2 regions of the Cellulosimicrobium sp. E-16 genome follow, and region 1 is predicted to be linked to the other one. Evidence: riboswitches for the same ligand, from Rfam matches in the RefSeq annotation. Region 1 holds a riboswitch; the other holds the start of a gene.
What was found. A riboswitch is a leader RNA that binds a small molecule or an ion and turns the genes downstream of it on or off. The one in region 1 is predicted to bind S-adenosylmethionine.

Region 1 (15,364 bases):
TGCACGTCCAGGGCAAGCAGGCCCACTGGAACGTCACGGGCCGCGGGTTCCGCGACCTGCACCTCCAGCTCGACGACGTCGTGGACGCCGCGCGCGAGCACAGCGACACCGTCGCCGAGCGCATGCGAGCGCTCCAGGTCGTGCCCGACGGCCGCACCGAGACGGTCGCGACGACGACGGACCTGTCCCCGTACCCGGCCGGGCTCGTCTCCGTCGGCGACACGGTCGACGCGATCGTCGAGCGCCTCGCCCAGACGGTCGAGGTCGTGCGCGAGGTGCACGACGGCGTCGACGCCGAGGACCCGACGAGCGCCGACATCCTGCACGAGATCATCGCCGACCTGGAGAAGCAGGCCTGGTTCCTCTCGTCGGAGAACCGCGAGGCCTGACCAACCCGCCCCGCGGGGTAGAGCCGCCGGTCGCGAGGTAGAGCACCTGGTGCTCTACCTCGCGACCGGCGGCTCTACCTCGTCGAGGGGACGGGCGAGCCGTTCGTCGAGCAAGGACGCCGCCCAGGCGACGAGCGCCAGCGCCGCGACGGCGGCGCTCACGACGACGAGACCGTCGCGGTGGGCGTCGAGGACGCCCGGGACCGCGCCGCTGGTCCGGGCCACGAACGTGCCGGTCATCGCGGCGATGCAGACCGTCGCGGCGACGCGCTGCACGAGCTGGAGCGCGGCGCCGGCGACGCCGCGCTCCGTGCCGGGGGCACCCTCGAGCGTGAGCGCCTGGTTGGGCGAGATCGTCAGCCCGGCGACGGCCCCGGTGAGCACCTGCGAGACGACGAGCACGGCGACCACGGTCGTCGTGGGCGCGACGGCCACCGCGAGCGCCGTGCCCGCGGCGACGAGCGCCTTCGCGCCCACGGCCACGGTCACCCCGCGCCGGCCGAACCTGCGGAACAGCCGCCACGAGAGGTTCGCCGCCACGACCGAGGCGATCGCGCCCGGCGTCGTGACCAGGCCGGCCTGGACCGGGCTGAGCCCCGCGCCGTCCTGGAGGAACAGCATGAGGACGGCGGAGTACCCGAGCGCCGCCCCGAAGCTGAACGCCGCGACGACGCAGCCGAGCACGTAGGTCGGGGAACGCAGGAGCGCCGGCGCGAGGACGGGTGTCCGACCGCGCCGCGCGTAGCGCGGCTCCCACACGACGAGCGCCCCGACGGCGGCCACGAGCACCCCGAGGGACAGCGGCAGCACGACGGCGCGCGGGCCCTCGGCGACGAACGGGACGAGCAGCCCGAGCGTCACGAGCGTCACGAGCACCAGCCCGACGACGTCGAACCCGACGCCGACGCGGCCGCCAGGCGGTGTCCGGCGCCCCGCGCCCGTCGAGCCGCGACGCAGCACGCGCAGGGCGAGGACGGCGACGGCGAGCCCCAGGGGCGCGGCGAGCCCGACGGCGGCGCGCCACCCCGCGGCCGGCCCGAGGGCGGACAGGATCCCGCCGCCGACGAGCGGGGACAGGACCATGGCGAACGCGCCCGTCGAGGCGTACGCCCCGAGCGCACGCGCGCGGGCCGGCCCGGCGTAGTGGTCCTGGAGCAGGCCGATGACCTGCGGGTTCGCGGTCCCGGCGCCGACGCCCTGGAGCAGTCGCGCGGCGACGAGCACGTCGGCGTCGGACGCCGTCGCGCCGACGAGGCTCCCCGCGGCGAACAGGGCCAGCCCGACGGCCAGGGGGCCACCGCGCCCGAGCCGGTCGCCGAGGCGGCCCGCCGGGACCAGCGCGAGCCCGAACGTCAACGAGTACCCGGCGAGGATCCACTGGAGCTGCGCGGTCGTCGCGCCGAGCTCCGTCCGCAACGCCGGTGCCGCGACGGTGAGGATGGCGGAGTCGAGCAGCGTGACGAACCCGGTCGCGAGGCAGACCCTCAGCACGGTCCGTGACGACCGACCGTCCGTCGTCACCGCCACGGCCGGCCGTCGCCAGGATGACCGCTCATCCGAGGTAGCTCGTCACGACGTCGTGGAGCGCGGTGGCCGTGAGGCCGAGGGACTCGACGTCGACGCGCTCGTCGTTCCCGTGGAAGAGGGACCGGAACACCCCGGGGTCCCAGTGCTCGCTGAGCAGGCCGAACCCGTAGGCCGGCACGCCGCGGCGGCGGAAGAAGCGCCCGTCCGTGCCGCCGGTCCCGAGCACCGGCACGACCTCGGCGCCCGCGTGCGCGCGCACGGCGCGCTCGATCGCCTCGTACGCCGCGCCGTCGGTGGGCGACTGCGACGCCTCGCCGAACCAGTCTCCCTCGACGTGAACGTGCTCGCGCAGGTCGCCGAGAGCGTCGTCGAGCAGGTCGGCCACGTCCTGCGGGGTCGCGCCCGGGAGGACGCGGATGTCGAGCGTGACCTCCGCGAGCCCGGGGATGACGTTGGGCTTCGAGCCTGCGTGCAGCACGGTGGGCGCGACGGTCGTGTGGGTCGTGGCGTGCGCGACCGACGCCAGGGCGCCGAGCTCGGGGAGCGCGTCGTCGAGCCGCGCGGGGTCGAGCAGCGCGGCGCGTACGTCGGGCGCGAGGTCGAGCGCGTCGACGTACCGCCGCCACAGGTCGCCGACGACGACGGGGCCCCGGTACTCGGTGATCCGCCGCACGGCCTCGGCCGCGAGCACGATCGCGTTGAGCGACCCGTAGGGCCCCGACCCGTGCCCGGGGCGACCGACGACGCGCAGCCGGCGCCCCGCGCCGCCCTTCTCGCCGACCGCGACCGTGCGGCTCCCGCGGGACCCCAGCGGGACCCCGCCCGACTCCGTGAGCACCGCGTCGACGTCCACGAGGTCGTACCGGTGCTGCATGATCCAGTCGACTCCCCACGTGCTGCCGTGCTCCTCGTCCGCGACGGCGGCGAGCACGAGGTCGCCGCGCAGCCGCCGCCCGCTCTCCGCGATCGCGCGCGTGACGACCGTGAACGCGGACGTGAGCCCGAGCATGTCGATCGCCCCACGACCCCAGACCCAGCCGTCGACGAGCTCACCGCCGAACGGGTCGCGCGTCCACCCCTCCGGCTCGACGGGCACGACGTCGGTGTGCCCGACGAGCGCGAGCGACGGCGCGTCCGGGTCGGTGCCGCGCAGGCGCGCGACGAGCGACGTGCGGCCGGGGCGCGGCTCGACCCACTCGACCTCGAGCTCGAGACCGTCGAGCGCGTCGGCGACGGCGCGCGCGTTGCGCGCCTCGTGCCCCGAGCCGACGGTGCCGTCGTTGACGCACGCGTTGCGGATCATCGCCTGGAGCAGCTCGGTGGTGCGGCCGGCGAGCTCCGTGCGCGACGGCGCGGGGGCGGGGTCCGCGAGGACGCGCGGCCCCGCGCTCGGCCGGGTGCGGGGCTCTGCGGCTCGTGCGGCGGCGACGGTCATCGTGCGCTCCCTGCTGTCGTGGACGACGCCCGGGGCGCGTCCTGGAGCGCGCGTCGGCCGGGGATGGCCGCCACGAGCTCGCGCGTGTAGTCCTCCTGCGGGTCGAGCAGGATCTGCTCGGTCGCCCCCTGCTCGACGACGCGCCCGCGGTGCATGACGCCGACGTGGTCGGACACCTGGCGCACGACGGCGAGGTCGTGCGAGATGAACAGGTACGCGAGCCCGTGCTCGGCCTGGAGCCGCACGAGCAGCTCGAGGATCTGCGCCTGCACGGACACGTCGAGCGCCGAGACGGGCTCGTCGAGCACGACGAGCGCGGGGTTCAGCGCGAGCGCCCGCGCGATGGCGACGCGCTGGCGCTGGCCGCCCGAGAGCTCGCGAGGCCCGCGCCGCAGCACGTCGGCGGGGAGCGCGACGTCCTCGACGAGCGCGCGCGCGCGGTCGGCCCGCTCGGACGGCGACCCGACCCGGTACGCCCGCAGCGGCTCGGTGACGATCTGCTCGACCGTGAACCGCGGGTCGAGCGACGCGTACGGGGACTGGTAGACCACCTGGAACCCGCGGCGCAGCGACCGCAGGCGCTCGCCGCGCGCCGTCGTGATGTCCTCGCCCGCGAACTCGACCGTGCCCGCGGTGGGCCGCTCGAGGCGCAGGGCGAGCCGCGCCGTCGTGCTCTTTCCGGAGCCGGACTCCCCCACGAGCGCGTACGTCTCGCCGCGCCCGACGGCGAGGCTCACGCCGTCCACCGCGACGAGCGTGCGGTGCGCGGCGCCCCGCGGCAGCGTGAACTCCTTGCGCAGCTCCCGCACCGCGAGGACGGGCGTGCTCGCGGTGTCCGGGCCGGCGCCGTCGGGCACCACGAGCCCCTGATCGACGGCGCGGCTCGCCTCGGCGCGCGGGACGACGGCATCGCGCGGCTCCGGGGTGCCGCCCGCGACGAGGCGCGAGCTCGCGAGGCTCGGCGCCGCGGCGATGAGCTGCTTCGTGTACGGGTGGCGCGGGTCGTGGAGCACCTGCTCGGCCGCCCCCTCCTCGACGACGACCCCGCGCTCGAGCACGACGATCCGGTCGGCGCGGTCCGCCGCGACCCCGAGGTCGTGCGTGATGAGCAGGACCGCAGTGCCGAGGTCGCGCACGAGGCCGTCGAGGTGATCGAGGATGCGGCGCTGGACCGTCACGTCGAGCGCGCTCGTCGGCTCGTCGGCGACGACGAGCCTCGGGCGCGCGGCGACCGCGATCGCGATGAGCACGCGCTGGCGCATGCCGCCGGAGAGCTGCGACGGGTACTGCCGCGCACGGGCCTCCGGGTCGTCGATCCCGGCCTGGCGGAGCAGCTCGACCGCCCGCTCGCGCGCCTCCTTGCGCCGCGCGAGCCCGTGGATGACGAGCACCTCCGCGACCTGGTCGCCCACGCGCGTGACGGGGTTGAGCGAGACCGTCGGGTCCTGCGGCACGAGGCCGACGTCGCGGCCCCGCACCTGCTGCCACTCCTTCTCGGAGAGGTCGCCGACGTCGCGACCGCCGAGCCGGATGGTCCCGCCCGTCACCGCTCCCCCGCGCGAGAGCAGGTGCAGCGCCGCGTGGGCCGTCGTGCTCTTGCCCGACCCCGACTCGCCCACGAGCGCCACGACCTCGCCCGCCCCGACCGTGAGGTCGACGCCGCGGACGGCGGCGTACGAGCCGCCGTCGCGCGTGCGGTAGGCGACCTCGAGCCCGCGGATCTCGAGCGCGGGCGCCTCGTGCGGCGTGGTGCCGGCGCGCTCCTGCGTGGTCGGCGTCGTGGCGGTCATGCGTCCCCTCCGGTCCGTTCCAGGGCTCGCGCGATGCGGTTCGCCGACAGCACGACGGCGACGATCACGAGGCCCGGCATGGTCGTGAGCCACCACGCGGTGGCCAGGTAGTCGCGCCCGCCCGAGACGAGCGACCCCCACTCGGGCGCGGGCGGCGGCGTCCCGTAGCCGAGGAAGCTCAGCGCCGAGATGGCGAGCACGGCGGTCCCGAGCTCGAGCGCGACGAGCGCGAGCACCGGTCCCGTCGAGTTGGGCAGCACGTGCCGTCCGAGCACGCCGTACCAGCGCACGCCCGACGCGCGGGCCGCCTCGACGTACACCGACGTCGAGGTCCGCAGGACCTCCGCCCGCATGACGCGCGCGAACGTCGCGACGCTCGTGATGCCCACCGCGATCGCGACCTTGACGGTCCCGAACCCCAGCGCCGTGATGATCGCGAGCGAGAGCAGGATGCTCGGGATCGCGAGCAGCACGTCGACGAACCGGCCGACGACGTCGTCCACCCAGCCGCGCACGAACCCCGCGAGCAGGCCGAGCAGCGACCCGGCGACGAGCCCGACGGCGACCGCGATGACGGTCGCGCTGAGCGACGCGGACGCGCCGTGCACGACGCGCGCGTACACGTCCCGCCCCAGGTGGTCGGTGCCGAACAGGTGCGCGCCCGACGGCGGCTGGAGCCGGTCCGCGGGCACGCCCGTCAGCGGGTCGTACGACGTGAAGAGCTGCGGGACGACCGCCCACGCCGTGACGAGCAGGACGACGAGCACGGCGACGACCAGCCCGGGACGCCGCACGGCGTACCGCACCCCGCGGCGCCACCGGCCCGCGGGGCCGGCGCCGCGGACCCGGCCGTACCGGATGATCGCCCGGGCGTCCTCGCGGTCCGCGACCTCGATCTCCTCGGGCGTGCGCACCTCGGGCGCGTCGGCAGGCGGAGCGTCGGGGTCGGGCGTGGCCGACGGCGGTGCGTCCACCACCGCGGCGCGGTCCGCGACCCGCACGTCGTCACGGAGCACGATGCGTACTCCCGGCCTGGTGCTCATGCGGCCACCGCCTTCTGTCGTGCGTCGATCCGGGGGTCGAGCAGGGGGTAGAGCAGGTCGACCACGAGCGTGACGACCACGAACACGAGGGCCGAGAGGACGACGACCGCCTGCACCACGGGGATGTCCTGCGCGTCCACGGACGTGACCGTGAGCCGCCCGAGCCCCGCGCGCGAGAACACCGTCTCCGTGACGACCGTGCCGCCGAGCAGCCCGCCGACGAGGACCCCGAGCACGGTCAGCGCGGGGATCGCGGCGTTGCGGAGCGCGTGACCGAAGTGCACGCGCGCCCGGCTCGCGCCCTTGGCGCGCGCCGTCTCGACGTACGGCTCGTCGAGCGTCCCGCGCAGGCTCCGTGCGAGCACCTGGGCGAGCGCGGCGCTCGCCGGCACGGCGAGCGTGATCGCCGGCAGCACGAGGCTGACCGCGCCCTCGTTGCCGATCGCGGGGAACACCGGGAGCTGGAAGGAGAACCACTGCAGGAGCAGCAGGCCCAGCCAGAACGGCGGCAGGGCGACGCCGAGCGGCGGGAGCGAGGCGAGCGCGTGGCGCAGCCAGGTCGCGCGCGGGAACGTACTCGCGATCGCGATGCCGGCACCCGCCACGACCGCGAGGACGAGGGCCGCAGCCGTGAGCTTGAGCGTCTCGGGCAGCGCCTGGAGCACGAGCTCGGTCGCGGGCGCGCCCGACGAGTACGACGTGCCGAAGTCGAGGCGCAGCGCGTGCCACAGCGCGTCACCGTACTGCACGAGCACGGGCCGGTCGAGGCCGTACTGCGCGCGCAGCGCGTCGAGCAGCGCGGGGTCCACCTGGTCCGCCTCGCCGCCGCCGCTCGCCATGAGCGCGGCCGGGTCGCTGGGCAGCAGGTAGAGGACGAAGAACGAGATCGTGAACGCCGCCCAGAGCACGAACAGCCCCTGCCCGGCGCGACGCAGGACGTATCGGCCCATGGTCGGCCTCCTTCCGTGGGGGGACGGTCCGCCTGCCCGACGCCGCGGCGTCGGGCAGGCGGACCCGTCGGGTCAGCCCTGGGTGACCCAGGCGTCGTAGAAGTCGAGGCGCGACGACGCCTCGAACGTCAGGCCGTGGACCGTGTCTGCCGCCGCGATGGTCGTCGACAGCTCGTAGACCGGGATCGCGTGGCCCTTCTGGACCAGGAGGCGCGACGCCTCCGTGACGAGCTCCTGCCGCTCGGTCGCGTCGGTCGCCGCGGCGGACGCGTCGAGCAGGTCGTCGACCTCCTCGGCGTCGCGCTGGTTGATGTTGCGCGCGTTGGCGGAGAAGATCGTCCGCAGCACGTCCGGGTCGGAGCGCGTGAGGTTGTAGTAGTCGAAGTCGAAGTCGCCGCTCTCCTTGATCGCCTGCGACTCCGCGACGGTCACGTGCTGGAGCTGGAGGTCGACGCCGATCTGCGCGAGCTGCTGCTGGACCAGCTCGAGCGGCTCCGGCACCTGCCAGAACGTCACGGTCGTGGAGAGCTTCTGGCCGTCCTTCTCACGGACGCCGTCGGCACCCTCGACCCAGCCCGCGTCGTCGAGGATCTTCTTCGCGCCCTCGGGGTCGTAGGCGAGCTCGTCCGCGATGCTCTCGTAGAGCGGCGTCGAGTGGGACAGGACGCTCGTGGCCGGCTCGTCCTGCGCGCTGAGCACGGTGTCCGCGATCTGCTCGCGGTCGATGCCCTTGAGGATCGCGGTCCGCACGGCCTCGTCGCCCGCGAGCGGGCTCGACTCGTTGGGGAACAGGTTGAAGACGACGCCCGGGTTGGCGCGGTACTCGAGCCAGAACCCGTTGCCGTCGAACTGCGGGAGGTCGACGGTCGAGATCGCGGCGGTCGCGTCGATCTGCCCGGACTGCAGGCTGCCGCTGCGCACGCTCGCCTCGGGGATGACCTTGAACGTCACCGTGTCGAGGTAGGCCTCGCCCTGGTGGGCGTTCGCCTCCGAGCCCCACGCGTAGCCCGCGACCTTCTCGAGCACGATCTCCTGGTCCTGCGTGTACGACTTCACGGAGAACGGACCGGAGCCGACGAACTTCCCGGCGCAGCGGTCCTCGACGCTCAGGTCGGCCGACGACGGGGCGAGGAGGCCCAGCGAGAACGTGGAGGTGGCCTGGAGGAACTGGGCGCTCGGCGCCGAGAAGTCGACCGTGAGGGTCTGCGGGTCCGTGACCGTCGTGCCCTCGTAGCCGACGAGGTACTGGGACCCGAGCGACGCCGTCGCGCCGAGGGCGACGATCGCGTCGAAGTTGGTCTTGACCGACTCGGCGTCGATCGGCGTGCCGTCGGCGTAGGTCGCGTCGTCGCGCAGGTGGAACGTGTAGCTCGACGCGTCGTCGTTCACCTCCCAGCTCTCCGCGAGCCACGGCAGGATCTCGCCCGACGCGGGGTCCTGCGCCGTGAGGGACGCGACGGTCTGGCGGGCCGCGGCGATGGCGTCGTTGTTGCCGACCTGCTGCGGGTCGATGCAGTGCGAGTCGACCGTGATCGCGAAGGTCAGGTCGCCGCCCGCCACGGGCTCGCCGGACGGGCTCGGCGACCCGTCGCCGTCGGACGCGCCGGAGCCGCCGCCCGCGCACGCGCTGAGCAGGAGGCCCGTCGCGGCGGCCGCCGCGGCGACGGCCAGGGACCGGCGTCGGTGAGATGTGGGGATCATGTCGTGCTGCTCTCCTCGTGTGCCGGCTGAGGACCGGCGGTCGTCCGGCGCCGGTGGTCGTCCGCGCCCGGCCGAGGGCCGGCGCGGCGGGGGATCCCACCGGGGTGCCGTGCTTACCGCGCAGCGGGAGCCACGCGGTCAGGTCGTTCCCGGAGCACCCCGTCACGTCGAAGGGTTGCTGGTCAGCGAGCCGGGCCTGGGTGCTGACGCTCGTCACCTGGGAGCAGGAAAGACAATCTCGACTGGTTGAGTCAAGTTTCGAGACGACCGTCCCGCCAGGCGGACGGATGTTTCCGCTCCCCGCTGTGGGCATGAGAAGGGCCCGGTCTCGCCGCGCGAACCGGGCCCTTCTCATGCCCACGACCGGTGGGGCGGGTCAGGCCGCGGTGAACCCCGCCGCGCGACGGGCGTCGGCCGGGCTCCACAGGTCGGTCTTCACCTCGGCCTTCACGACCGGGACCACCTCCTCCGCGAACCGGCGCAGCACGTCCTCCTGCTGCGTCGCGGGGATGAGGTGGTTGACAGACACCGACTGGAGGTCGTGCCCGTAGGAGGCGTGGTAGTCGAGGATCTTCTCCGCTACGCGCTCCGGCGAGCCCACCAGCGCCGGGCCGCGCTCGACGGCGTCCTCGACCGTCCGGAAGCTCGGCGCCTTCCCCACGGCATCCGGCCCGTAGCCGCGACGTGCCGCCGCCGCGACCTGGCCCTCGTAGATCGGGCGGTACTGCTCGATCGCCTCCTCCGTCGTGTCGGCGAGGAACAGCCCGCCCGAGCCCGACCCCACGAACCCGTACGCCGGGTCGTGCCCGTGCGCCGCGTACCGCTCGCGGTAGCGGTCGATGAGCACCTGGTAGTTCTCGCGCGGCTGCAGCGCGTTGGCGCTGACGATCGGGTCCCCGTACCGCGCCGCGAGCTCCACCGCGAACTGCGACGTCGCCGACCCGTGCCAGATGCGGAACGGCCCGGCGAACGGACGCGGCAGCGTCGTCGCGCGCTCCAGCGTGTGCCGGTGCCGCCCGCTCCAGCTCACGTCCTCCTCCGACAGCAGCAGGCGCAGGAGCTCGTAGTTCTCCTGCAGGTACTCGTACTGCTTGTCGATGTCGAGCCCCAGCAGCGGGTACTGCAGCACCTCGTTGCCCTTGCCGATGACGATCTCCAGCCGCCCGCGGCTCAGCTGGTCCACCGTCGCGAGGTCCTCGGCGACGCGGATCGGGTCGAGCAGCGAGAGCACCGTGACGCCCGTGCTCAGCAGGATGCGGGACGTCCGCGCCGCGACCGCCCCGAGGATCACCGTCGGCGCCGACGACAGCACCTCCCCCGCGTGCCGCTCCCCCACCGCGAACGAGTCGAACCCGAGCTCCTCCGCCAGCACCGCCGTCTCCACGACCCGGTTCAACCGGTCGGACGGCGCGACCGCCTCCCCGGTCACGGGGTGGGGCGGGTTGAACACGATGTCGAGTACCTGGAAACGCACGGTCCTGCTCCTTGTCGTCGTCGTTCGCGGTGGGTCCGGCCGATCGTCAGGCCGCCGCGGCCTCCGCGGTGGCGGCGTCGCGCTTCGCGACCTCCTCGCGGACGATCGGGATGACGTAGCGGCCGAAGTCGATCGCGTCGTCGAGCAGGTCGTAGCCGCGCGCGGAGATGACGCGGACCCCGAGGTCGTAGTACGCGAGGAGGGCCTCCGCGACCTGCTCGGGCGTGCCGACGAGCGCGTTGGAGTTGCCGGCGCCGCCGGTGGCCTTGGCGGTCGCGGTCCACAGGGCGGTGTCGTAGCGCTCACCCTGGGCGGCGATCTCCAGGAGGCGCTGCGAGCCCGCGTTCTCAGGCTTGTCGATCGGGTGCCGACGGCTGAGCTGCCCGCCGGCCGCCGCCTTGCGGGCCTCGATCCGGTCGAGGACGCGGTGCGCCTTCTCCCACGCGAGCTCTTCGGTCGGCGCGACGATCGGCCGGAACGCAGCGTGGATGCGCGGCGGCGTCGCACGTCCCGCCGCCGCGGCCTCGGCGTGCACGCGCGCGATCTGCTCGGCCGTGCGGTCGAGCGGCTCACCCCAGACGGCGTAGATGTCGGCCTCGGCCGCGCCGACACGGAACGCGGCGTCCGACGACCCGCCGAACGAGATCGTCGGGGTACGTCCCTCGAACGGCTTGGCGTCGAGGACGAAGTCGTCGAAGTCGTAGAACGGGCCGTGGTGGTCGAACGGCTCGGCGCTCGCCCACGCCTGCTTGACGATCTGGATGTACTCGTGGGTGCGCGCGTACCGCTCGTCCTTGGTGAGGGTGTCGCCCTCGCGGCCCTGCTCGTGGTCGTTGCCGCCGGTGATGAAGTGGACGGAGAGCCGCCCGCCGGAGAGCTGGTCGAGCGTCGCGAACGTCTTCGCGGCGTAGGTCGGGTAGGACACGTTGGGCCGGTGCGCGAGCAGCAGCTCGATCGAGTCGAGGCGCGCCGCGGTGTAGGCGGCGAGCGCTGCGGGCTCGGGGCCGGAGGAGCCGTACGCGAAGAGCACGCGCGTCCAGCCGTTGTCCTCGTGCGCGCGCACGATGCGCTCGAGGTAGGCGGGGTCGAACGCGGCGGTCGTGCGCTCGGTGGTCTCCGAGGCGTCGTTGGTCGTGGCGATGCCGAGGAACTCGACGGGCATGAGTGTCTCCGTGGGTGTGGGTGTGGGTGTGGGTGTGGGTGTGGGTGCGGGTGGTTCGCGGTGCGGGTGGCGCCCGCGTCGGGCAGGCGCGGTGCGGGTCGGACGCCGGCTCAGGGCCGGGCGGGCGCCGTCGGCTCCGGGGACGCCGCCGGCTCGTGGGACGCCACCGGCTCGGCGGACGGAGCGGGCGCCTCGACCGGGTCGGACGCCGGGAGGCCGGCGTCCTTCCAGGCCGGGAAGCCGCCGTCGACGTGCGAGACGTTCGTGTACCCGCGCTGGGCGAGCGCCTCGGCGACGGGGCCGGAGCCGTTCGGCGACCCGCACACGACGACGACGGGCGTGTCGAGCGAGATCGCCGGGTTGCCGGCGGGACCGAACAGCGCGTCGAGGTCGTTGCGGTCCGCGAGCGTGGCACCGGGGATCTCGCCGTGAGCGGCGCGGCCGCCGGCCGAGCGCACGTCGATCAGCAGAGCGCCGTCGGCGACCTTGGCGCCGGCGTCGGTCGCGGTCTGGAGGGGCGGGGTCGTCATGGTGGAGCGTCTCCTTCGAAGGTCGTCGCGAGATCGACCCGCACGCCCGAGATCGACCTTCAGGAGGTCGATCTGGCGACGCAGGGGTCGATCTCGCGTCAGGGGGTGGTGGCGAGTGCGGGAACGACGGCGGCGCCCGCGGCCGCGTCGGGGGCAGAGCTCGCGAACCAGTGCTCCGCGAGCAGCTCGAACGAGCGGCGCGCGTCGTCGGCGTCGTGGGTCGCGGTGGTGACGAGCAGCTCGTCGGCGCCGGTCGCGCGGCGCAGCGTCTCGAGCCGCTGCACGACCGTCTCCGGGTCGCCGACGATCCGCGTGTCGACGCGGTCGGCGACGAGCGCGCGCTCGGCCTCCGGTCGCTCCTCCCACGCGGGCGAGGTGCCCGGCTCGGGGTACGCGATCGCGCCGTCGACGCCGCTGCGGATGGAGAGCACCCAGTCGGCGAAGGGCGTCGCGAGCTCGCGCGCCCGCTCGATCGTGTCGGCGACGAGCACGTCGGCGGACACGACGACGTACGGCTCGTCGAGCACCCCGGGCCGGAACGCCTCGCGGTAGGCGGCGACGGTGTCGATCGTCGCCGACGGTGCCACGTGGTAGTTCGCGGCGATCGGCAGCCCGAGCTCGCCCGCGACGCGCGCGCTCTCACCGGGGCTCGACGCGAGGACCCACAGGTCCCAGTCGGCACCCTCGACGGGCGGGCTCACGTACGGCGTCCCGTGCTCGTCGCGGTACGTCCCGGCACGCAGACCGAGCACGAGGTCGAGCTCGTCGCGAAAGCTGACCGGCGTGCGCGAGGCGCCGACGATCCGCTTCTGGGCGAGGATCCGCTCGCGCAGCACGGAGTCGTTGACGTTCGACGGCGGCGCTCCCGGGACGTAGAGCCCCTCGACGACGCGCGGCCCGGTCGTACCGCGCGGCGCGGTCCGCAGCGGACCGCCGGTGCCTTGCGTGCTGCCCTGCGCGCCTGTCGCGTCCTTCGGCGGAGTGAACGCCCGCCCCAGACCGAGGTCGACGCGGCCCGGGTGCAGCGCGGCGATCGTCCCGAACTGCTCGGCGGCGACGAGCGGGCTCGTCGTGCTCAGCAGCACGGCTCCGCTGCCGACGCGGATGCGCTCGGTCCGGGCCGCGACGGCCGCGGCGAGCACGGCGGGCGAGGCCGAGCCGACCCCGGGCGACAGGTGGTGCTCGGCGTACCAGACGCGGTGGTAGCCGAGCCGGTCGAGGTCGCGCGCGAGCCCGACGGCGCGGCGCACCGCGTCCTGGCCCGTCGCCCCCTCGGGCACGATCGCGAGGTCGAGGACGGACAGCGGGACGCGGCCGGACGCCGGTCGCGGCCCGCCGGCGGTGGCGGTCTGGTGCGGGTGCTGGTGGGACGACATGGCTTCCTTCAGTGGTGGAGCGGCGGCCGGTGGTCGAGCGGCGGCTGGTGGTGGAGTGGTGGCTGGTCGTGGAGCGGTGGATCCTGGCTGCTCCCGACCGCGGGACGGGACCGGGCTACTTGGACGGGAACCCGAGCGCGGCGAGCGTGGGTCGCAGGTGGGCGCGCCCGCGCAGGGCGCCGGGGACGCGCAGGCGGTCGACGACGCGGTCGCGCCACCCGCCGTCGAGCCCCTCCTCGCGGTAGAAGGGCGCGATCCGCTGCTCGTACGCCGCGACGTGCTCGTGCTGGCCCGCGGCCCGGTAGCGCTCGGCGTGCAGCACCGCGGCCTGGGGCAGCCGCGGCTTGACGCGCTCGCCGCCCGCGGGGTCGGGGTGCCCGACGACGAGCCCGACGACCGCGACGACGCCCTCGGGCAGGCCGAGCTCCGCCGCGACCTGCGCGGGGTGGTTGCGCAGCGCGCCGATGTACACGGTGCCGAGGCCGAGGGACTCGGCCGCGACGACGGCGTTCTGCGCGGCGAGCGCGGCGTCGAGGAACGCGACGACGGTCGTCTCGAGGTAGTCGGTGGCCTCGAGCCGGACACCCTCGCGCTCACCGAGGGCGCGCGCCCGGGCGAGGTCCGCGAGCCACACGAGCAGCAGCGGCGCGGTCCGGACGTGCGCCTGGTCGCCCGCGAGCGCCGCGAGCCGGTCCTTGCGCACGGCGTCGGTGACGGCGACGACGCTCCAGAGCTGGAGGTTCGACGACGTCGGAGCGGACTGCGCGGCGGCGACGAGCGTCGGCACGACGTGGTCGGCCAGCGGGTCGGTCAGGTAGCGGCGCACCGTCCGGTGACGGAGCTGCGTCGCGAGGACGGTGCCCGGACGGTCCACGACGGGTGCCAGTCCCTCGGTCGCGCCGGGCGCGACGTCCTCGACGGTCGCGGGGTCCACGCCGTACCGCGCAGCGAGCGCAGCCCGGGCTCCGTCGGTGTCGTGCGGCGGCGCGGGGAGCGTCCCGGGGGCTGCGGACGGAGCCGGAGCGTCCGCCGCGGTGGGTGCGGGAGCGATCGTCATGAGGCGGTCCTCTCGGGGAGCGCGGCGAGCCGGGCGAGCGAGAACCGCTCGGCCGCGGCGACGCCGTCGGACGTGGTGGCGAGGTCGGCGAGCACGCGGCCGATCGCCGGGGCGAACTTGAAGCCGTGGCCGGAGAACCCGGCCCCCACGACCACGGGGCCGCGGCGGTCGAGCACGAAGTCGTGGTCCGGCGTCGTGGTGTACGTGCAGCTCACGGGGACGTAGGCGTCGGGGTCGAGGCCGGGCAGCCACGTGCGCACGTAGTCGCGCAGCGCGGCGAGCTGGCCCGGCTCAGGCCGGTAGGAGCGCCGGTCGGGGTCGACGACGGGGCCGACGCCGTGGAAGCCGACCTTGACGCCCTCGCCCGGTGTCGCGAGGCCGTAGACGCCGCTCGGCCACGCTGTGCCGGGGCCGACGTCGTGCGTGAACGCGGGCCATCCCTGCGGGGACGCGCCCGCGGCGAGCGCGAAGTGCGCGGGCTGCTCCTGGGTGACGACGAGAGGGAGCTCCTGCCCCAGCAGCCCGCCGGTCGGGCCGCCGAGCAGCCCCGCGCTCCACGCCCCGACCGTCACGACGACGACCCGTGCGACGACGTCGCCGCCGCCGGTGACGACGCGGACGCCCTCGGGAACCCGCTCGACGTGCCGGACGGCGACCTCGTGCCGGACGTCGGCGCCCCGTGCGGCGGCGGCCCCCTGGAGGGCCGCGACGGCGCGGTCGGCGTGGAGCCGCCCGGCCGTCGCGACCTCGTGCAGCACCCGGCCCTCGAACCGCAGCCCCGGCCACCGCTCGCTCGCGGCCCCGGGGTCGAGCCACTCGTGCTCGATCCCGCGGGCCGCGAACGCGGCGCCGATCGCGTCCGCGCGGCGCTCGGCGGCGCCGTCGCGCCGCCCGTGGCTCACGCCGCCGGTGACGTCGAGGAGCTCGGTG
Region 2 (15,364 bases), 890 kb from region 1:
CCTCCAGATCGCGCCCGAGTCGCTGACGACCGTCATCCCGTTCCTGTCGGTGCAGCCGCTCGTCGAGAACGCGGTCCGGCACGGCCTGGAGCCCCGGGAGCGCGGCGGGACGATCGTCATCACCGCGCGCGACGAGGGCACCCAGACGGAGATCACCGTCGAGGACGACGGCGTCGGCATGGACCCCACCGTCGTGCGCGAGCTCCTCACGTCCCGCGGGAGCGAGCACGTGGGCCTGCGCAACGTCGACCGGCGCGTCCGCCAGCTCTACGGCGACGACCACGCGCTCGACATCGAGACCGCGCCCGGCTCCGGCACGCTCGTGCGCCTGCGCGTGCCGCGGTCCCAGCCCTTGCACGAGACGGAGGTGAGCGTGCCATGACCGGAACCGACCCGACACCCGGACGGACCCCGGGACGGACGCCCGATCAGCCGCCGACCCCCGGCTCCGAGACCAGGGACCCAGGCACCGACGTCGGTCTCGACGTGCTCGTCGCCGACGACGAGCGCCCCGTGCTCGACGAGCTCGTCGCCCTGCTGCGGCGCGACCCGCGCGTGCGGACAGTGCTCGGGGTCGCGACCGGCTCGGAGGCGCTGCGCGAGCTCTCCTCGCGCACGGTCGACGCGGCGTTCCTCGACATCCACATGCCCGGACTGACCGGCCTCGACCTCGCCCGCGCGCTCTCGCGCTTCGCCGACCGGCCCGCCGTCGTGTTCGTCACGGCCGACGAGGCCCGCGCGCTCGAGGCGTTCGACGTGGAGGCGGTCGACTACGTGCTCAAGCCCGTGCGCCGCGAGCGCCTGACGCGCGCCGTCGACCGGGTCGTGGAGCGCGTCGCGGACCGCGCGGGCCGCGCCGGCGGGGCCGCGCCGGACGCCGGGTCGACGCCCGCGAGCGCCGCTCCCCCGGCCGTGGGGTCCGGCGCGGGGTCCGAGGTGCCGGAGGACGAGACCCTCGTCGTGACGGTCGGGACGACGACGCGCCTCGTCCGCCGCAGCGCGGTGCGGTGGGTGCAGGCGCAGGGCGACTACTCGCGGCTCGTGACGGACACCGAGCAGTTCCTCGTGCGCGAGCCGTTGTCCGACCTGGAGGAGCGGTGGGCCTCGGCCGGGTTCCTGCGCGTCCACCGGTCGTACCTCGTGGACCGGGCCGCCGTGACCGCGGCGCGGTTCGGCGGGGCGCAGCCCGCGCTCGTCGTCGCGGGCCACGAGGTCCCCGTGAGCCGCCGCATGGTCCCGGCGGTGCGCGAGGCGCTGCTCGGCCCGCACCGGGGACCGTCGTGAGCGACACCGGCCCGACCCCGCCCGCCGAGCGCGTGCGCGTCCGGTCGACGGACGCGCGAACCGACGCCGGGCCGCCGTCGGGCACCCCGCGAGGTCGCCCCGAGGAGCCGGACGACGACGTGGCCCACTACACGCGCGGCCTCGTCCGGGCGCAGCTCCGCCTCGGGCTCGCCTGCGTGGTCTCGTTCCTCGCCGTCGTCGCGCTGCTCACGGTGACGATGAGCGCGGTGCCCGCGCTGGACGCCGTGGTGATCCTCGGCGTCCCGCTCCCCTGGCTCGTGCACGCGTACGGCTTCTACCCCGTGATCGTCGCGTTCGCGGTCGTGTTCGCCGTCGCGGCGGCGCGCAACGAGCGCCGGTACCGCGCCCTCGCCGAGGGATCGGTCGGGCCCGCCGAGGCCGGCCCGGACGAGGCAGTCCCCCACGAGGCGGACGCCCCGTGAGCGCGCTGCCCCTCGTCGCGATCGGTCTGCTCCTGCTCGCGACCGGCCTCATCGGGTTCTACGGCCTGCGCATCTCCCGCACCACGAGCGACTTCTTCGTCGCGTCGCGCACGGTGCGCCCGGTGTGGAACGCGTCGGCGATCAGCGGCGAGTACCTGTCCGCGGGCACGTTCCTCGGCCTCTCGGGGCTCGTGCTGCTCTCCGGCGCCGAGGCGTTCTGGTTCCCCGTCGGGTACGCGGCCGGCTACCTGCTCGTCCTGCTGTTCGTCGCCGGCCCGCTGCGCCGCAGCGGCGCGTACACGATCCCCGACTTCGTCCACGCCCGCCTCGACTCCGTCGTCGCACGCCGCGTCACGAGCGTCCTCGTGCTCGTCATCGGGTGGCTCTACGTGGTGCCGCAGCTCCATGGCGCGGCGCTCGTCATCACGAGCGTCGCGCCCGTCCCGCCGTGGGTCGGGTCGGTCGGGATCGCGGTCGTCGTGAGCGCGGTCGTCGCGGCGGGCGGCATGCGCTCCATCACGTTCGTCCAGGCGTTCCAGTTCTGGGTCAAGCTCACGGCGCTCGCACTGCCCCTCGTGTTCGTGCTCATGGCGCTGGGCGGCGCGTTCGAGCCGGGTGGCGCCACCGTGACCTTCGACCCCGCGGCGGTCTTCCCGCACGACGCCGGCCCCGGCGGCCTCGACGCGTACGCGACCGTGTCGCTCCTGCTCGCGCTGCTGCTCGGCACGACCGGCCTGCCGCACGTCCTCGTGCGCTTCTACACCTCGCCCGACGGCGGCTCGGCCCGCCGGACGACCGTCGTCGTGCTCGTGATGATCAGCGTGTTCTACATGGTGTCCAGCACGCTCGGGCTCGTCGCGCGGGTCGTCGCACCCGACCTCGCCGCGCCCGGCGTCGCCGACACCGTCGTCCTCACGCTGCCGACCCGCCTCGTGCCCGGGCTCGGCGGCGAGCTGCTCGCGGCCCTCGTCGTCGCCGGCGCGTTCGCGGCGTTCCTCGGCACGTCGTCGGGGCTGGTCGTGGCGCTCGCGGGCGTCGTGAGCCAGGACCTGTTCGGCGGGACCGTGCGGTCGTTCCGGTGGTCGGCGGTCGCGTGCACGCTCATCCCGCTCGCGTTCGCGCTCGTCACCATCCCGCAGGGCCTCGTGACGAGCGTCGGCACGGTGTTCGTGTTCGCCGCCTCCGCGCTGTCGCCGGTGATCCTGCTCGGCGTGTGGTGGCGCGGCCTCACCGCGCGCGGCGCGGTGGCGGGGATGGTCGTGGGGTCCGTCCTGTGCGCGACGGCGCTGCTCGCGTCGTCCGCGCTCGTCGCCGCCGGCTACGGGGCCGGCACGTCCGGCACGACGGCGGAGGGCATCCCCGGCGTCGTGCGCGCCCTGCTCGCCCAGCCCGCGGCGTGGACGATCCCGCTCGCGACGGCGACCGTCGTCGTCGTGTCCCTGCTCGACCGCCACGGCCCACCGCTGCGCACCGACCGGTTCCTCCGACGCCTGCACGTCCCGGAGCTCCGGCGCCGTTGACGACGGTGCGGGGCCTGAGATATTTAGCGTAGAAAGCGTGAGATCTGTAGCGCAGGGGCTCTGACCTGGTCAGATCCAGCGCGCGCCGATCTCGTCGTGGAGCTGCTGCGTCTTCTGCACGCGGAGCACGCCGTCCTCGACCGCGGCGTCCAGCCCGACCTCCCGCGCGATCGCGACGATCGCGTCGCGCTGCTCCGGGTGGTCGTCGGCGTCGCCACCGTCCCACAGCTCGAGCCACCGGTCGGTCGGGTCGTCGCTGCCGCAGTCGGCCCACACCCGGCAGATCCGGTCGAGCTCGTCCTGGGTCATGGGGCGGGTCGGGGTGGCGTACACGGCGGGCTCCTGGGTGGGACAGGGTCAGAGGGCGGTCGGGTCCCACCCTAGGTGCGCGCCCCTCGCGTCGACCGCTCGGCACGGACCACGGCACATCTCACCTGGCGGGCACGCTCGACCGCATGTCGGATGGGCCGTAGGATCGTGGCAACCATCCAGAGCGGTCGAGAGTCCTGGCTCGACGACACCGCAGCAACCCGCCGACGGAAGCCTCCCGAGGACAAAGGTGCTAACGCCAGGGTCGATGGAGCGACTAATGGTCTCAGAGGCATCCTTCGCGCACCGTCAGGGCAGCCCGTGCCCGACGGCGGTCGCGCACGCACGCACCCCGGTCGGGACGACGCCGTGAGCGTCGCGGACGCCGTCGGGCAGGCGCACGGCGGCGCGGCCCGTCCGACGGTCTCGTTCGAGCTCATGCCCCCGCGCCGCCCGGACGCGGCGCCGAAGTTCTGGGAGACGGCACGCCGTCTCGTCGCGACCCACCCCGACTTCGTGTCCGTGACGTACGGGGCGGCCGGCACCGACCGCGCGACCGCGCGCCAGGTCGTCGGTCGCCTGCTCCAGGGCACGCCCGTGCTGCCGATCGCGCACCTCACGTGCGTCGGTGCGTCGCGCGAGGACGTCGAGGAAGTCATCAACGACTTCCTCGACGAGGGCGTGCGCAGCTTCCTCGCGCTGCGGGGCGACCCGCCGCGCGACCAGCCGGACTGGCAGCCCGCGCCCGACGGCGTGCGGTCGTCGACCGAGCTCGTCGCGCTGCTGCGCGAGGTCGAGGCGTCGCGCTGCGCGTCCGACCCGGCCGCCGCCCTGCGTGGCGCCGCCCGCCCGCTGACGATCGCCGTCGCGACGTTCTGCGACGGCAACCCCGCCGCCGGCACCACACGGAGCCAGGAGGTGCGCCGCCTGTGGCAGAAGCAGCAGGCCGGCGCGAGCTTCGCGATCACGCAGCTCTTCTACGACGCGTCGTCGTACACCGACTTCGTCGCCGAGGCCCGCGCGGCCGGCGTGACGATCCCCATCCTCGCCGGGCTGCTGCCCACGACGGAGCCCGCGCGGCTCCGCCGCGTCGAGGAGCTCACGGGCGTGCGCGCGCCCCAGCACCTGCTGGACGCGCTCGACGCCCTGCCCGACCCGGAGGCGCAGCACGCCTACGGGATCGCGTACACCGTGGACCTCGCGCAGCGCGTCCTCGACGCGGGCACGCCCGGTCTGCACGTGTACACGTTCAACAAGCACCGCGCCGCTCTTGACCTGCTCGAGGGTGTCCACCTCGGCGGCGGGTCGCGCGGGACCGGGGGCAGCACCAGCGCTGCCGCCGCCCCGCTCGTCCCGGACCTGGCCAGCGGGCCGTGGGTCACCGGCACCTCCCTGCCCACGACGAGCGCCGCCACGCACGGCACGCCCGTCTGACCGGTCCTCCGGACCAGCAAGAGGTTTCGATCATGGCCACTTCCGTACCCTCCCCTACCCAGATTCAGGTCGGCTTCCCCGCGGGCACCGTGCTCGGCTACCCGCGCATCGGGCGTCGTCGTGAGCTCAAGAAGGCCGTCGAGGCGTTCTGGGCCGGCAAGACGTCGGCCGAGGAGCTCGAGGCCACGGCCCGCGAGCTGCGCCTCGCGACCGTCCGCCGGCTCGTCGACCTCGGCCTCGGCGCCGACGACGCGTCCGTCCCCGGGTCGTTCTCCTTCTACGACCAGGTGCTCGACGCCGCGGTCCTCCTCGGGGCGGTCCCGTCGCGGTTCGCGTCGCTCACCGACGACGCCGGGCGCCTCGACCTCGCGGGCTACTTCACCGTGGCGCGCGGCCAGGGTGACGACGCTCCGCTCGAGATGACCAAGTGGTTCGACACGAACTACCACTACCTCGTGCCCGAGATCGGCCCGGACACCCCGATCCGGTTCGTCGACGACCGCGTCGTGCGCGAGTTCGTCGAGGCGAAGGAGGCCGGCGTCGTGACGCGGCCCGTCGTCGTCGGGCCCGTGACGTTCCTCGCGCTGTCCAAGGCCGCCGACGACGCCCCCGCCGGGTACTCGCCTCTCGACCGCCTGGACGACGTCGTCGCCGCCTACGCCGAACTGCTGCGCGCGCTCGCCGCCGCGGGCGCGCCGTGGGTGCAGCTCGACGAGCCGATCCTCGTCACCGACTCGGTCGACGTGCCGTTCGCCGACCTCGCCGCCGCGGTGGAGTCGGCGTACCGCGCCCTCGCGACCGACCTCCGCCCCGTGCCGAACCCGGGGTCTGCGCCGGACTCGTCCGCGGACCCGGCCGCGAACCCGGGTTCGGCGCAGGACGCGCGGCCCGCGATCCTCGTCGCCGCGCCGTTCGGCGCGCTCCAGGCCAGTGCCGAGACCGCCGGTGGAGCGGCCCGGGACGGGCTTGCGCTCCTCGCGGGCACCGACGTCGACGCGATCGCGATCGACCTCGTCAAGGGCGCCGTCCCTACGGCGGCCGACGGCGGCGTCCCCGGCCTCGCCGGCAAGACGCTCGTCGCGGGCGTGATCGACGGGCACAACGTGTGGCGCGCGGACCTCGCAGCGAAGCTCGAGGTCGTCGACGCCGTCGAGGGACTGGGTGCCGGCGCGGTCTCGGTCGGCACGTCGACGTCGCTGCTGCACGTGCCGCACGACGTCGAGGACGAGACGTTCGCCGAGCCGGGCACCACGTCAGGCACGACGCTCGACCCGCGCCTGCGCGACTGGCTCGCGTTCGCGGACCAGAAGGTCGGCGAGGTCGCGACGCTCGCCCGCGCGCTCACCAAGGGTCGCGACGCCGTCGCGGCGGAGATCGAGGCGTCCCGCGCGGCCGTGGCGTCGCGCGTCGAGGCGAGCGGCGTCGTCGTGCCCGCGGTGCGCGAGCGTGCCGCCGCGCTGACCGACGCGGACTTCGCCCGCGGCGACTACGCCGAGCGCGCGGCCGCGCAGCACGAGCGCCTGAACCTGCCGCCGCTGCCGACGACGACCATCGGGTCGTTCCCGCAGACCCCGGAGATCCGCCGCGCCCGTGCGCAGTGGACCAGGGGCGACCTCTCCGACGCGGACTACACGGTCGCGATGCGCGAGGAGATCGCGCGCGTCGTCGCGCTCCAGGAGGAGCTGGGCCTCGACGTGCTCGTGCACGGCGAGCCCGAGCGCAACGACATGGTCCAGTACTTCGCCGAGCACCTCGACGGGTTCGCCGTCACCGCGAACGGCTGGGTGCAGTCGTACGGGTCGCGCTGCGTGCGCCCGCCGATCCTGTGGGGCGACGTCACGCGCCCGGAGCCCATCACGGTCGAGTGGTCCGCGTACACGGCGTCGCTCACGGAGAAGCCGGTCAAGGGCATGCTCACCGGACCGGTGACGATCCTCGCGTGGTCGTTCGTGCGCGACGACCAGCCGCTCGGCGACACCGCGAACCAGGTGGGCCTCGCACTGCGCGACGAGATCGCGGACCTGGAGGCCGCGGGCATCGGGATCGTGCAGGTCGACGAGCCCGCGCTGCGCGAGCTGCTGCCGCTGCGCAAGGACGACCAGCCCGCGTACCTCGACTGGTCGGTCGGCTCGTTCCGGCTCGCGACGTCGGGCGTGGAGGCGGCGACGCAGATCCACACGCACCTGTGCTACTCGGAGTTCGGCGAGGTCATCGGCGCGATCGACGGCCTCGACGCCGACGTGACGTCGGTCGAGGCGGCGCGCTCGCGCATGGAGATCGTGCCGGAGCTGCGCGACGCCGGGTACGCGCGCGGCATCGGGCCGGGCGTCTACGACATCCACAGCCCGCGCGTCCCCTCCGCGGAGGAGGTCACGGAGCTGCTCGAGCTCGCCGTGAAGTCGATCGACCCGAAGGTCGTCTGGGTCAACCCCGACTGCGGGCTCAAGACGCGCCGTTACGAGGAGACCGTGCCGTCGCTCGAGCACCTCGTCGCCGCAGCGAGGGCGGTCCGCGCGAGCCTCGCGAGGTAGTACCGCAGTCCGCGAGGTAGTACCGGGGTCCTGACCCCGGTACTACCTCGGCCCGCGGCGCCGTGAGCGACGGCTCACAGCACGCCCGAGCCACCGCACGAGGCCCTTTCGCGATTCCATTAACAGACATGCGATGTATGCTTCACGGTATGTCTGCTACCTTCAATGAAGGTTTGGTCCGCCGTGCGACGAGCACGAACGCTCTCCGGTCGCATCTGGATGCCGTGGTCGACCACGGGACCGGACGGATCGTTGCACTGCGCGGGCGAAGGCAGGTCGGCAAGTCCACCCTGGTCGGACAGTTCGTGGAGTCGGTCGAGGTGCCGTCCGTCTACGTCCCCGGCATCTACGGGTCGTCGTTGCGACGCCAGCTCGACGACGCCACCCGGGCGATCATCGAGTCTCGCCGGCCGCTGCCGGACGCCGAGCTCTTGACCCAGACACCTGCCGTCTCGTGGCGGGAGTGGCTCGGACGCCTCGCCGTCGCGGCACGTTCAGGACCCGTGATCGCCGTCCTCGACGAGTTCCCGTGGATGGTCGACGGCGATCCGTCCCTCGAGGGCGAGCTGCAGGCCCAGTGGGATCGCACCCTGGAGAAGCTGCCGGTCCTGATGGTCCTCATCGGCTCCGACGTGGCGATGATGGAACAGCTCGCGTCGCACGGTCGCCCTCTCTTCGGGCGACTGCGACCGTGCGCCGTGGCATCGCTCGACCCGGCCGAGGTGGCGTCGGCACTCCCTGGTCGCAGCGCGTTCGACGCCTTCGAGGCCTACCTGGTCACCGGCGGGTACCCACGCCTCGTCACCGACCTCGCGAGGTCGGGGCTGAGCCCGGAGGAGTACGTCTGGGCCGCACTGGCCGACCCCTACAGCCCGCTCGTCACCACGGCGCGGCTGACGCTCGACGCCGAGTTCCCCGACGCACCCGCCGCGTACCGGGTGCTCGCGGCGATCGGCTCGGACGACACGGCGAACCCCGGGTTCAGCGACGTGCTCTCCGCGATCCAAGACTCCTCCGACCGCAAGGCGCTGGAGACCGCGACCACCCGGGCGCTCAAGAGCCTGACGGAGACGAAGTCGCTCGTCGAGCGCGAGGTCCCGGCCTGGGCCGCACCCACGGGCCGCCTCCGTCGCTACCGGGTCACGGATCCGTACCTGCGCTTCTGGTTCCGCTACGTCGAGCGGAGGGTGGAGCAGATCGCGCGCGGTCGGGAGGATCTTGCCATCACCGCGTTCGATCGCGACTGGGCGAGCTGGCGAGGACGAAGCATCGAACCGGTCGTCCGAGAGGCGCTCACCCGCCTCTCGCGGTCCGACGAGCGGCTGGCAGAGGTCGAGACGGTGCGTCCGTGGTGGACCCGGGACGGCAGCGTCGAGATCGACGTGGTCGCCATGACACGCGATCGCTCGTCGCTGATCGGCTCCATCAAATGGCGGCGGGAGCGCGGCGTGTCGCCCCGGGAGGTCGCCGCGCTGCACTCCGTCCGTGACCGGGTCCCGCGCTCGGCTGACGCGCGGATCGTCGCCATCAGCCCGTCGGGCGAGACTCCCACCGGCGCCGACCTCGCCTTCAGCGCAGACGATCTGCTGGGCGCCTGGGCGTAGACGACGGGACGGGGCGCGCCGCGGCGGTCGCGACTCCGGAGGCTCCCGCACGGCGCCGCATGACGCCGCGCGGGAGCGGGCCGGTCAGCGCTCCGCGGCGCCCGACATCGGGAGTGCGAACGCGAGCGTCGAGGCGGCGAGGCCGCCGACGAAGAGCCACACGCCGCCGTCCACGCCCGACATGCCCGAGCCCATGAGCACGAGCCCGCCCACGAACAACGCGAAGGCGACGACGAACCGGGCGACCGCGCCCGCGCGGTCCGCGACGTCGCGCCCCTCGGTGCCGGTGGGGATCTGCTGCGTGTCCTGCGTGCTCACAAGGGCTCCTTCGGTGCGGGTCAGTCCAGGTACCCCTCCACGGTACCGGGGTCGCGCACGGTCGCGGCATCCGGGTCGCTCCCGAACTCGCGGGCCGCGTCGCGCTGGCGCAGCAGGTCCCAGCACTGGTCGAGCTCGACCTCGATCGCGCGGAGCCGCTCGTGCTCCTGCCCCCCGGTGATCTCCCCCTGCGCGAACTGTTCGCGGAGCTCGCGCTCCTGCGCCACGAGGTCGCTGATCGTCCTGCGGATGCCGCCGTCGGTCGCCATGCGTCCACGGTATGCCCGACGGCGCACGTGCGCCCCGGGAGGTCGGGCGTCGGGCGGGCGGGGACGTCGGCGGCACGGCCTAGGCTCGCCGCATGACGACGACGATCGGCCGCACGGTCATGCTCTGCCGTGACCTCGACGCGAGCGCCGCATTCTGGTCGGACGGGTTCGGGTTCGGGACGCTGTTCCGCGGCGAGACCGAGGGGTTCCCGCTGCTGCACGTCGGACCCGGCCGCGTCGACGAGCCCGGGCTGTGGCTCGTCCCGCTCCCCGACGGCGGCGCGCCCCTCGTGCGCCACGGGCTGCCGAACCTCGTGCTCTACGTCGACGACCTCGATGCGATCCTCGCCCGGCTGGCCGACGTGGGGGTCGAGCCGTTCGTCGGCCCCGACGCCGACGCCGAGTCCGGGGACCGGTTCGCGCACGTCAACGACCCCGACGGGCACCGGATCGTCGTCGTGCAGCTCGGTCCGGTGGTCGACCCCGCGTAGGGACTAGCGGGCCTGCACCCAGGTCGCGTCGTCGGCGAGGATCGTCACCTCGTCGTCGTCGACCACGACGAAGCCGCCGCCGATGCGCAGCTCCGCCGTCGGGCGGTCGGGCGTGCGCAGCCGCACCCGCCCCGCCTTGAGCGTCGCCGCGACGGGCTGGTGCCGGGCGAGGATCCCCAAGGTCCCGGACACCGACGGCACCGTGACGCTGCGCGCCGGGCCCGACCAGAACACCCCGGACGGCACCACCACCTCGACGGACACCAGGCGCTCCCCCACGGGTGCGGCGGTCTCGGACGGTGACGGCGCGACAGGCACGGAGGATCCTCCTCGACGACGGGTGGCGGAGCCTCCGAGTCTCGCGCCCGGCAGAGCCCGGACCCGTCGTCTTTCGTCCCGTTCCGGGCGCCGGAGGTCACCCGGGCGCGACACGCGATGCCGAACCCGGGGTCGCTCCCCACGCGGAGCGCATCCTGAGGAGGAACCCCGGGTTCGGCGGCTGGACGTCGCCGCGCGAGCGGAATCACGTTGACGGCGGCGGTGTGCGAGGCGCACCATCGAGGGTGACGGTTGCCGAGGGCAGCCGTTCGTCGTGCCGGACGGGCACGACCACGGATCAGGTCGCGCCGGACGGCGCACCGAACGGGACGAGGAGACGCGGATGCACGGCACCGCAGGCTGCGAGGTGGCCATGGCGGCCTGCTCGGGCGCCCTCCCCTCCCGCACCGTCACCCGCTGAGCCGTTCAGCGGGACGCCGACCCGGCGCCCCGCCCCGTCGAGCGCTGGGCATTCGTCGTCATTTCCCCGACGACAGATGACCCGCGCTCAGCAGGTCTTGGCGACGGCGGTCGCGGGCACGCCGTCATCCCCACCCTCCCCGCTCGGCCGAGCGGCGCCGTCGTGCGCCATGGCGACCCTGCGTCGTCGTGAGCCGACCGCCTGCGCCGCGGCACGCCGTCGGGCAGGGTGGGACCGTACCGACACGGAAGCCCTGAACCCATGATTCCCCTGACCGAGAAGCAGATCCGCGCGTCGTTCGTCAACGCCTCCAAGCGCGAGGCCGCACAGGCGACCCTCCCCGACCTCGACGCGCTCGACTGGGACCGCCTCGACTACCTCGGGTGGCGCGACCGCAAGGCGCCGCTGCTCGCGTACGCCGTCGTCGTGGTCGACGGCGAGCCGCGCGGCGTCCTGCTGCGCTCCACCGACGCCAAGACGGGCGGCATGCGCAAGCGCGCCGTCTGCGCGTGGTGCGAGGACGTCGTCGTGACGGACGACGTCAGCCTCTACGTCGCGCGGCGTGCCGGCGCCGCCGGACGCCGCGGCAACACCGTCGGCACCCTCATCTGCACGCAGTTCCTGTGCTCGCAGAACGTGCGGCGTGCCCCGACCCGCACCGAGATCGGCGACGACGAGTCGATGCGCGAGCTGTTCGTCGAGCTCCGCGTCGACGGCCTCCGCGAGCGCTCCGCCCGCTTCGTCACCGAGGTCATGCGCGACGCCTGACGCACCACGGCTCTACCTCGGCCCAGCAGAGACCCGCCCCGCCCCCGCGGAGGTCTCGGCGGAAGCCAGACCCGCGTCGTCCGACCGCCCGCCACTCCCCGGCCACCAGTTCCACCGCCCGAGGAGCGTCATCGTCGCGGGGAGCAGGAGCCCGCGGACGACGGTCACGTCGAGCAGCACGGCGACGGCCATGCCGACGCCGACCTCCTTCATCGCGACGAGCTCGCCCGCCGCGAAGCCGAGGAACACGATGCCGATGGCGACGGCCGCCGTCGTGACGACCGGGCCGGTCGCGGTGATGCCGCGGAGCACGGCCCGGTCGTTCGCGGCGCGGGGGTCCTCGCCGGGCGTGCGGGCGCGCCACTCCTCGGCCGTCCGCGCGAGGAGGAACACCTCGTAGTCGGTGGACAGGCCGAACACGAGCATGCCGATGAGCAGGGGCGTCGTGACGTCGAGCGCACCCCACGGCTCGAACCCGAGCAGCGAGGCGCCGACGCCGTGCTGGAACACCGAGACGAGCACGCCGAGCGTCGCGGCGAGCGTGAGCAGGTTGAGCACGAGCGCCTTGAGCGGCACGACGAGCGAGCCGGTGAGCAGGAAGAGGAGCGCGAACGTCGCGAGCACGACGACGCCCGCAGCGAGCGGGAGGCGCTGCGCGAGGTGCTCCTGGGTGTCGACGACCTCGGCGGCCGGGCCGGCGACGTGCACGTCGAGGCCAGCGGTGTCGATCGCGCGGATCGCGCGCAGCAGCTCCTGGGCCTCGGCGGCGGTCGCGTCGCCGCCCTCGCCGACGTCGGGCGTGACGTCGACGACGAGGACCTCGGGCGGGTAGTCGGTGTCCTGCATCGCGTCCTCGACGCCGGGCAGGGCCGCGACCTGGTCGAGGTAGGCGGAGGCGGCCTCGTCGCCGCGGGGTGCCTCGACGAGCACCGTGATCGGGGTGACGCCGAGGTCGGCGAAGCGCGAGGTGGACGCGTCGGCGGCGAGGCGCGCCTCGGCGTCGGCGGGCAGGGAGTGGACCTCGGAGCTGCCGAGCGTCATCGAGCCGAGCGGCGCGGCGAGCGCGAGGAGGAGGGCCGTCGCGCCGAGCGTGACGAGCACGGCGTGCCGCTGCGCGGTGCGGGCGAGGCGGCCGAGCGTCCCGGCGCCGCCGCGCCCGGTCCACGGGTGCGACCAGGTGCGGGCGCCCGGGGCGGGGATGGCGCGGTGCCAGGTCGCGACGAGCGCGGGCACGAGCGTGAGCCCCGCGGCGGTCGCGACGAGCACGACGATCGCGCCTCCGACGGCCATGCCCGAGAGCAGCGAGTCGCCGAGCAGGAGCAGGCCGGTGAGGGCGATCGCGACGGCGAGCCCCGACGCGAGCACGGCACGCCCGGCGGTCGCGAGGGTGCGCCCGACGAGCTCGTCGAGGGGGAGGCCCGGGTTCTCGGCGCGCTCCTCGCGGAAGCGCGCCAGGACGAGCAGGGAGTAGTCGACCGTGAGCCCGAGGCCGAGCAGCGTCACGACGTTCACGGCGAACTCGTTGACGGGCACGATCCCCAGGAGGCCGCTGAGCACGAGCAACGCGACCGCGATGGCGGCGAGCGCGGACAGCAGCGGCACCAGGCCCGCGCGCAGGCCACCGAGGACGACGACGAGCACGACGAGGAGGACGGCGATCGCCACGCCCTCGCCCACGGCGGCGTCGGTGATCGCCTGGTCGACGAACGCCTCCTCGGCGAGCAGCGCCCCGCCGACGAGGACCTCGGGGGTGTCGATGGTGTGGAGCGCGTCGGCGACCTGGTGCGCGAGGGCCAGCGCCTCGTCGTCGGACAGCGCGGGGTCGAGCTCGACGATGACGAGGGAGCCCTGGCCGTCGTCGGCGATGAGGCCGCCGCCCGTGTAGGCGTCGAACAGCTCGACGACGCCCGGCGTCGCGCGGATGCCGTGCATGACCTCGCTCGCCTGGGCGATCAGGTCCGTGGAGAAGTAGTCGCGCCCTGAGAGGACGGCGACGACGGTCTCGCCCTCGGGCTCGAGCTCGTCGAGGCGCTCGGCCGCGAGGGCGGAGGCGCTGCCGGGCGGTGCGGGCTCGACGTCGGTCGTCTTGTCGAAGACGGCGCCGCCGAGCACCGCGCCGAGGACGAGGAGGACGGCCCAGACGCCGAGGACGACGGCGCGACGTCGCGCGGCGAACCGTCCGGTCCGGTGCAGGAGGCGTCCGAGCGCCATGGGCTGTCCTCCTCGTCGAGGAACGTCGTGCGGGAGTCGTGCGAGGCCCCGCGGGAGCGAGGACGTGAGGTGAGCACCCTACGCGAGGGTGGGAGCGCCGTCGGACCACGCTCCGCCCGTGCGAGGGGCGCGCCTCGGGTTCACCGAGATGGAGAAAGAGGGTGAGACGGGACGGGCGGAGACGGCTCGTGCTGCCGCCCCCGCCCGGTCCGTCCCGGGGCGGACGGCTCACGCCGCCCGCCCCGGGGTCTCACGTCAGCCGCAGCTCGCGGCCTCGTAGGCGACGTCCGCCTGGAACGTCAGGTCGCCGCCCGTCGCCGCCACCTGGGCGGTGCCCGCGTCGACCGAGGCCGAGCGCGTCGCGAACGACTGGTACGCGGAGGCACCCGGCTGGACGCCGGTCACCGTCTTCGTCCCGAACGGCGTCGTCAGCGTGATGTCCGCCGGCACCGTGTCGTCGTTCGTGGCACGGACCGCGACGTAGACCTTGCCCGCCATGCAGCGGGTCTGGACCGTCGTCGAGATCGCGAGCTCCTCGACCGGCTCGTCGGTCAGCTCCTTGAACCGGATGTTCCGGTAGTTGACCATCTCGCCGTTGCCGTGGTTCTGGATCCCGATGAAGCTGTTCACCAGTCGCGCGGGGTCGGTGCTCGTGAAGTCGTTGACGAGCACGTCGTTGAGGTAGATGCGGATGCGGTCTCCCTCGACCCGGATGTCGTACGCGTTCCACTGCCCGACCGGCTTGAGGGCGGCGTCCCGGGCTGCCTCGTCGGCGCCCTGGAACGTGTAGACCGCGCCGGTGGTGCGGTCGTCGGCGTCCGTCGCGTCGATCTGGATCTCGTAGCCCTTGTTGACGGCCACCCACGGGTCGTCGCCCGGGTTCGGGAACCCGACGAACACGCCGCCGTTGTCGTCCTTCGTGAGCTTCCAGTCGAGCTTCAGGCTGTAGCTGTCACCGAGCTCCTGGTCGTACCAGAGCAGGCCCATGCCACCCGCACCGCGGATCGAGCAGTCGTCCTGGCGGCCGAAGCCACCCGGACCGGCCATGCGCCAGCCCTCCTGGAGGCTCGCGAGGGTGCCGTCGTAGATCGCGGTGTAGCCGTCCTCGACCTCACCCGGGCTGCAGATGTCCGGGTTCTCGCCGAGCGACAGGACGTCGATGTTGATGTTGCCCTCGTCGCCGGTCTCGTACGCGAGCGTGATGGTGTTCGTGCCGGCCTGGAGCTCGAGGTCGCGCGTCTGCACGCCCCAGTCCTTCCAGCTCCCGGTCGTGGGGAAGTTCCACTGACCGAGGTCCGCGCCGTTCACGTGGAGCGACACGTTCTTCGCCCGCAGCGTGGTGTACGGGTGGATGCCGTTGGCGTAGCGCACGTTGACCGGGTAGGTGCCCGCCTCGGGAACGGTCACGGAGAACGTGCGGCCGGCGCCGACGTTCGTCATGCC

Region 2: it holds a riboswitch for S-adenosylmethionine, as region 1 does, so the genes downstream of both, ACN9MS_RS19575 (methylenetetrahydrofolate reductase) here and ACN9MS_RS03315 (ABC transporter substrate-binding protein) in region 1, are expected to answer to the same signal.

Annotation. Positions count from the first base shown of each region.
Region 1 is NZ_CP183974.1:742,161-757,524, reverse strand. It holds gene ACN9MS_RS03345 (Dps family protein) at 1-389, shown strand, start outside; gene ACN9MS_RS03340 (MFS transporter) at 444-1,880, opposite strand; gene ACN9MS_RS03335 (M20/M25/M40 family metallo-hydrolase) at 1,942-3,351, opposite strand; gene ACN9MS_RS03330 (dipeptide ABC transporter ATP-binding protein) at 3,348-5,141, opposite strand; gene ACN9MS_RS03325 (ABC transporter permease) at 5,138-6,184, opposite strand; gene ACN9MS_RS03320 (ABC transporter permease) at 6,181-7,134, opposite strand; gene ACN9MS_RS03315 (ABC transporter substrate-binding protein) at 7,207-8,835, opposite strand; SAM riboswitch class IV at 8,940-9,053, opposite strand; gene ACN9MS_RS03310 (LLM class flavin-dependent oxidoreductase) at 9,212-10,309, opposite strand; gene ACN9MS_RS03305 (LLM class flavin-dependent oxidoreductase) at 10,356-11,471, opposite strand; gene ACN9MS_RS03300 (rhodanese-like domain-containing protein) at 11,582-12,001, opposite strand; gene ACN9MS_RS03295 (LLM class flavin-dependent oxidoreductase) at 12,100-13,377, opposite strand; gene ACN9MS_RS03290 (NADPH-dependent oxidoreductase) at 13,493-14,434, opposite strand; gene ACN9MS_RS03285 (FAD-dependent oxidoreductase) at 14,431-15,364, opposite strand, start outside.
Region 2 is NZ_CP183974.1:4,449,934-4,465,297, forward strand. It holds gene ACN9MS_RS19550 (sensor histidine kinase) at 1-382, shown strand, start outside; gene ACN9MS_RS19555 (LytR/AlgR family response regulator transcription factor) at 379-1,284, shown strand; gene ACN9MS_RS19560 (heavy metal transporter) at 1,281-1,727, shown strand; gene ACN9MS_RS19565 (cation acetate symporter) at 1,724-3,247, shown strand; gene ACN9MS_RS19570 (hypothetical protein) at 3,317-3,580, opposite strand; SAM riboswitch class I at 3,729-3,831, shown strand; gene ACN9MS_RS19575 (methylenetetrahydrofolate reductase) at 3,995-4,990, shown strand; gene metE (5-methyltetrahydropteroyltriglutamate--homocysteine S-methyltransferase) at 5,023-7,521, shown strand; gene ACN9MS_RS19585 (ATP-binding protein) at 7,671-9,125, shown strand; gene ACN9MS_RS19590 (hypothetical protein) at 9,210-9,443, opposite strand; gene ACN9MS_RS19595 (DUF2630 family protein) at 9,464-9,712, opposite strand; gene ACN9MS_RS19600 (VOC family protein) at 9,805-10,203, shown strand; gene atpC (ATP synthase F1 subunit epsilon) at 10,207-10,521, opposite strand; gene ACN9MS_RS19610 (FBP domain-containing protein) at 11,204-11,710, shown strand; gene ACN9MS_RS19615 (MMPL family transporter) at 11,723-13,921, opposite strand; gene ACN9MS_RS19620 (family 16 glycoside hydrolase) at 14,177-15,364, opposite strand, start outside.